One region of the Leucobacter sp. GX24907 genome, then DNA from elsewhere that is predicted to be linked to it. Evidence: predicted binding sites of a transcription regulator. Region 1 holds the regulator's gene; each other region holds the start of a gene.
The links. Region 1 encodes HrcA, which represses chaperone genes, less so after heat shock. Its sites were predicted from a motif close to TTNGCACTCGNNNNNNNCGAGTGCNAA; they were not measured.

Region 1 (2,199 bases):
GGGGCTCATCGCGGATGCGCTCATCGATGGTCGAGCGGCAATCGGTGCCGGAGGCAGCGAGGCGCGCGTTGTTCCGACGTTGCGGGGGCGCCTGCTCGCCGACACGGTCGTTCATCGCCTGCTCGGGTCTTGAGCACTGCTGTTTTCTGAATCCCGCCAGGAGAGTACCTGCGGTAGACTGGCACTCGCGTGGCCCGAGTGCCAGAATGATTGATTCGCGGAGCGATCCTGATGAGTACGGGAGGTGTCATGGTCGTCGATCATGGAGTCTCCGAGCGGAGTCTCGCCGTTCTCCACGCGATCGTGGGCGATTACGTCGCTTCGAACGAGCCGGTCGGATCGAAGGCGATCGTCGAGCGACACAGCTTCGGCGTGTCGGCCGCGACGATTCGCAATGACATGGCGTTGCTCGAAGAAGACGAACTCATCACGCAGACGCACACCTCGTCTGGGCGTGTGCCGACAGACAAGGGCTACCGGCTCTACGTCGATACGCTCGCCAGCATCCGGCCGCTGAGTTCCGCCCAGCGCAGTGCAATCGAACGCTTCCTCGGCGAATCCCACGATCTTGAGGACACGCTCAGCAGAACCGTCCGCCTGCTCTCGAAGCTCACCAATCAGGTCGCCGTGGTGCAGTACCCGTCGCTGCGGCGAACCGTCGTGCGACATATCGACCTGGTATCGATCGGTGAGGATCGGGTGCTGTGCGTGCTGATCCTGGGCAGCGGAGTCGTCGAGCAGCAGCTCGCCTGGCTGCCGGCGAACGAAGTGGCCGAGGCATGGATGCACGGGCTTCGCGATCGGATCGCAGGCGCACTGGTCGGAGCTGACGTCGAAGCCGGCATCGACGCGATCAGCACGCTTGAAGAGAGTCTCGGCCAGTGGGCCGGCCCTCAGGAGGTCGAGGTGGTCGAGCGCGTGCTCGACGTCGTCGGCTCGCAGCTCCGTGCGAATCGGAGCGAGCGCATCACGATCGCGGGAGCAGCACGGCTCTCGCAGTCCGACGGGTTCGAGGGCACTCTCCCCGCGGTGCTTGAGGCAATCGAAGAGCAGGTCACGCTGTTGCGCCTCTTCGACGAGCTGGCTCACGACAGCCGCGGGGTCGCCGCCTCGATCGGTCGGGAGAATCAAGCGTACGGGCTGCAGACCACCTCCGTCATCGTGTCGAACTACGAAGCGGCGGGTGATCCGCCCGCGCGCATCGGAGTGCTCGGCCCCATGCGCATGGACTACGCGGGAAACATCGCGACGGTGCGCGCTGTGGCCCGATACCTGAATCGCCTGATCGGCGAGGAACGCTGACCGCGAGCCTGTTACGCCCGGACCCACCGCACCTGTTCACATCACCGAACCTGTACACACCACCACGAGGAGAACCACGTTTTGGCCGATCACTACGAGACGCTCGGGGTTGCGCGCGACGCGTCGCCGGAGGACATCAAGAAGGCCTACCGGAGGCTCGCGCGCAAGCTGCACCCGGATGTGAACCCGGGGGAAGAGGCTGCCGAGGAGTTCAAGAACGTGACGCACGCCTACGATGTGCTGAGCGACCCTGAGCAGCGGCAGCGCTATGACCTCGGCGGCTCCGAGGGCTTCGGCGGTGGCGGCGGCTTCGGCGACATCTTCGAGACCTTCTTCGGCGGTGGCGGCTTCGGCGGTGGCCAGCGCGGCCCTCGTTCGCGTTCCGAGCGCGGAGAAGACGCGATGATCCGCGTCGACGTCTCGCTCGACGAGGTGGTCTTCGGCGTGCACCGCGATATCTCCATCAACACAGCGGTGCTGTGCGGCACCTGCGAGGGAAGTTGCTGTCAGCCGGGAACCTCGCCGGTCACCTGCGACGTCTGCCACGGGCAGGGCCAGGTTCAGCGTCAGGTGCGCTCGCTCTTCGGCAACGTGGTGACCATGCATCCCTGCGGCAGCTGCCAGGGGTACGGCACGGTCATCGAGCACCCGTGCCTCGAATGCGGGGGCAAGGGGCGCATTCGGGAGCGTCGTACGTTGCCGGTCGACATTCCCTCGGGAATCGATACGGGCACACGTATGCAGATGCGCGGCGGGGGAGAGGTCGGGCCAGGCGGAGGGCCCAACGGCGATCTCTTCATCGAGTTCCGGGTCACGCACCATGACATCTTCAGCCGGGACGGCGATGACCTGCTCTGCACGGTGCACGTCGGCATGCCAGACGCGATACTCGGCACC
Region 2 (2,199 bases), on a different contig from region 1:
GCAGCAGGGCCTGCGCCAGGGCGGCCGCGACGTGCGCAGGGTCGAGGCCGTCACGGCGCAGCGCGGAGTTCGCCGCAAAACTGCGTGCTTCTTCGTTGCCCGTACCGTCGGCGAGGAGTTGCTCCGCGCGATCCAACGTCGCGGCGCCTTCGGGGGTGAGGAGGAACTGCCAGCCCGGCGGGGGTGCCGCATCGCTGCTGAGCTGTGCGGAAGCGCTGGTCATGGCATCCTCTTCTCCCCGCGACGCTGCGCCGTCGGGTGCGGGTGAGCGGACGCGATGAGGAGTCGATCGTGGACAGGAATCGAGCGGGACCAGTGGTCACGCTCGACGGGTGATCGATCGTGATCAGTAGTCGTAGGAGTCGTAGGAGCTGACTGATCCGATTTCGGAGAACGCTGCTCCCATGGCGCCGAACATCATGATGAGAAGACCGATGTACGCGACGATGAAGATCGCCAGCAGCACGAAGTACGAGTAACTGATGATGAGGCCGGTGAGTCCGATGCCGCGCCCTGCGTCGCCATTCCGCTTGATCTGGCTCAGAGCGAGGTGGCCGAAAATGATGCCGGCAATCGGAGCGACAAAGGCGAAGATGATCGCGAGCACTGCGAACGTATTGGTGTCGCCCATGCGGGTCGACGGGTTCTGCGGCGCTGCCGCACGCGCATATGGGGGCGCGGGAACGGTCTGCTGGGGGGCCTGCGGCTGCTGGCCGGGAGCTCCCGGATACTGGGGAGCGTTCTGAGTAGGGGAGGGGAAATTCGGCTGAGGCGTCGTATTCGACATGGTGGGTCGCTCCTGGTCGGCGGGTCGGCGCGGGAGGCCGTTGGTGCTTCAAGTCTAGGAGGCCTCGTTCGCCGTGCGCGAAGGATCCGGGAAGAATTGGCACTCGCCTTGCGAGAGTGCCAAAGTGCGCCATACAATTCTTAACGAGCGCACTCATCCGCGAGTGCGTCCATTAGTTCTTCTTCCACACCGAGAAAGAGGTCAAACGTGTCGGTCTCCATCAAGCCGCTCGAAGATCGCATCATCATCAAGCAGGTCGAGGCTGAACAGACCACCGCTTCAGGTCTGATCATCCCCGACAGCGCTAAGGAAAAGCCCCAGGAGGGCGAGGTTGTGGCAGTTGGTCCCGGTCGTTTCGACGATAACGGAAACCGCGTGCCCGTCGACGTGAGCGTTGGCGACATCGTGATCTACTCGAAGTACGGCGGCACCGAGGTGAAGGCCGGCGGCGAGGACTACCTCGTGCTGTCGGCACGCGACGTGCTCGCAATCGTCGAGCGCTAATTCGTCAGAATCTCCTCCGCTCGGGCGGTGGGAGCGAAGGGCCGGTGCGAAAGCGCCGGCCCTTCGTCGTACTCGGGCATAGGATGGCGTGGTGACTGCGCGTTCGGGGTTCCTCTTCGGTCTGGCCGCCTACCTCTGCTGGGGTGCGTTCCCGCTCTTCTTCAGCCTGCTGACCGATGTGGATCCATTCCAGATCATCCCGTTCAGAGTGGCGAGTGCCATGCTCTTCTGTGTCGTGCTCGTCACGGCGCTCCGCGCTTGGCGGCCGGTCGCAGGAATTCTGCGCTCGCGCCGCAGCCTGTTCTGGTTCACCGTGTCGGGTCTGCTGCTGTACATCAACTGGCAGCTCTTCGTGCTCGGCATCGTGACGGGGCACATCATCGAGACCGCGCTCGGCTATTTCATCAACCCGCTCTTCACGATCCTCATCGGCGTGTTCGTGAGACGCGAGCGGTTGCGTCCTGCCCAATGGGCCGCCGTCGGGATCGCTGCGGTCGGCGTCGTCATCAGTTCGATCGCCTACGGCGTCTTCCCGTGGATCTCCGTCGGTCTTGCATTCACCTTCGGCCTGTACAGCGCTGTGCGCAAGATCGCGAATGAGAATGTGGATGCGATCACCGCCCTGACGGTCGAGACGCTGGTGACCACTCCGGTGCTCGTGGTGCAGCTCGTGGTCGTCTGGCTGCTGGCCGGAGGAGTTGGCTACATCGGCTCGGAGTTCGTCGCCCACGGCCCGCGTATCTCGATCCTGCTCCTTCTGAGCGGCATCTTCACCGCGATTCCGCTCATCTTCTTCGGAGCGGCGAACCGGAGACTGCCACTCACGCACTTGGGATTCCTGCAGTTCCTGACGCCCGTGCTGAGCTTCCTCACCGGCTACCTGATCTTCCATGAAGAGATGCCGCTCG
Region 3 (2,199 bases), on a different contig from region 1:
CCTCGGTCGCCGCGCCGGCCTTGATGACCGCCACGCCGCCGGCGAGCTTCGCGAGGCGCTCCTGCAGCTTCTCACGGTCGTAGTCGCTGTCGGTGGTCTCGAGCTCGCGACGGATCTGGGTCACACGACCGTCGATCGCGTCGCTCTCGCCGCCGCCCTGCACGATGGTGGTCTCATCCTTGGTGATGATGACCTTGCGCGCGGTGCCGAGCATGTCGATGGTGGCGTTCTCGAGCTTGAGGCCAACCTCTTCGGAAATGACCTGGGCGCCGGTGAGGATCGCGATGTCCTGCAGCATTGCCTTGCGGCGATCGCCGAAGCCGGGAGCCTTGACGGCGGCCGACTTGAAGATGCCGCGGATCTTGTTGAGCACGAGGGTAGCGAGCGCCTCGCCCTCGACGTCCTCGGCGATGATGAGCAGCTGCTTGCCCGACTGGATCACGGGATCGACGACCGTCACGAGATCCTTGACGTTCGAGATCTTGCTGTTGACGACGAGGATGTAGGGATCCTCGAACACGACTTCCTGGCGGTCTGCGTCGGTCACGAAGTATGCCGAGAGGTAGCCCTTGTCGAAGCGCATGCCCTCGGTGAGCTCGAGCTCGGTGCCGAAGGTGTTCGACTCCTCGACGGTGACGACGCCTTCCTTGCCGACCTTGTCGATCGCCTCGGCGATGAGCTTGCCGATCTGCTCGTCGGCGGCCGAGATCGAAGCGGTTGCAGCGATCTGGTCAGTGGTCTCGATCTCGTTGGCATTGTCGAGCAGCTGAGCCGAGACGGCCTCGACCGCCTTCTCGATGCCCTTGCGGATCGCGATGGGGTCGGAGCCGGCTGCGACGTTGCGCAGACCCTCGCTCACGAGCGCCTGCGCGAGCACGGTCGCGGTGGTGGTGCCGTCACCTGCGACATCGTCGGTCTTCTTCGCGACCTCCTTGACCAGCTCGGCGCCGATCTTCTCGTAGGGGTCGTCGAGCTCGATCTCCTTGGCGATGGACACACCATCGTTGGTGATCGTGGGAGCGCCCCACTTCTTCTCGAGGACGACGTTGCGGCCGCGCGGGCCGAGCGTCACCTTCACGGCGTCGGCGAGGATGTTCAGACCCCGCTCGAGACCGCGACGTGCCTCTTCGTCAAACGCAATCATCTTTGCCATGTACTCGTCCCTCCCGGACGCTCGTGGTGGTGTTCACGGCTCTCGCACCCGAAATCGCGGCGCATGAGCCGAAGCATTCTTAGCACTCGCTCATTCGGAGTGCTAAGCCAATTTTGGCACTCTGTTCCTGTGAGTGCAAGCGAGCCTGCACGCGCTGAGCGAACGCAAAGGATGCGGCTTCAGACAGCAGGTAGCGCAGCGGGCAGAGCACCGCGCAAGTGCACAGGCACGCGGCATCGATATCGGGTGAGGATCGCCGAGCACGACGGCAGCCCGGGCTCTACTCCGCAGAGTCTCCGTCAGTACCCGAACCTCCGTCGGCGTTGGGCGTTTCGGTCTGAGCCGTCAGTTCCGCGGCCTCATCCAAGCCAGGGCCCTGGTAGTCGTCACCGAGCAGCACGATCAGTCGAGCCCCGTAGTCCGCATAGTCGTCGGTCTTGTACGGAGTCATGCCGCCGAGCTTCGCGGCGAGCCCCTGGGCGGCGGCGAGATCGTCTTCTTCGCGGTAGAACACCGCGGAGGTCGTGACGTCGTGCGAGGCGGCGTCACCCGAGAAGATGATGGTGCCCCACTGCTCCTCGGTGATGATGCTGTCGACTGCCGAGGCCAAGTTCAGCGTCTCAGTGCCGTTGAGCACCGCGACCTCAGCCTCCGGGTCGATCTCGGGCTCAGGAGCCTGCGTGGGTTCAGCGGTCTCCTCGGTGCCGAGCCGGTCGCTGAACGGGTTGCTGCCGTCGAGCCCCTGCACCCAGAAAATGCCGGCGGCCGTCAACACGACAAATGCAGCAATGCCCGCGATGAGGAACTGCCAGAAGTAGCGCGGGCGGGCCTGTACTCGGTGAGCGCCGATCCGACCAGTTCGCTTGATCTCGTCGTACCGGTCGGCGGGAAGACCTCCGGGCGCTTGGCGGGATGGCTCGCTGCCCGTGTTCTCCCCGTGACTCGCCACGCAACTCTCCTCGCCCTGTGTCACCGCCGTGTGCGGCTCCCTCGTGTGCCCACCAGATTACCGCGCCGAGGTAGCTGCCGCTTGCGGATCAGCTGAG

Region 2: a site for HrcA is predicted at 884-910, ahead of groES (co-chaperone GroES). Genes of this name have one in related genera too.
Region 3: a site for HrcA is predicted at 1,233-1,259, ahead of groL (chaperonin GroEL). Genes of this name have one in related genera too.

The regions. Positions count from the first base shown of each region.
Region 1 is NZ_JBSGPD010000002.1:359,633-361,831, reverse strand. Features, by position in the region: gene hemW (radical SAM family heme chaperone HemW) at 1-133, shown strand, start outside; gene hrcA (heat-inducible transcriptional repressor HrcA) at 232-1,302, shown strand; gene dnaJ (molecular chaperone DnaJ) at 1,384-2,199, shown strand, end outside.
Region 2 is NZ_JBSGPD010000003.1:262,689-264,887, forward strand. Features, by position in the region: gene ACUYV6_RS06370 (THUMP-like domain-containing protein) at 1-223, opposite strand, end outside; gene ACUYV6_RS06375 (DUF4190 domain-containing protein) at 347-787, opposite strand; gene groES (co-chaperone GroES) at 995-1,291, shown strand; gene rarD (EamA family transporter RarD) at 1,383-2,199, shown strand, end outside.
Region 3 is NZ_JBSGPD010000001.1:611,009-613,207, reverse strand. Features, by position in the region: gene groL (chaperonin GroEL) at 1-1,153, opposite strand, end outside; gene ACUYV6_RS02795 (LytR C-terminal domain-containing protein) at 1,434-2,102, opposite strand.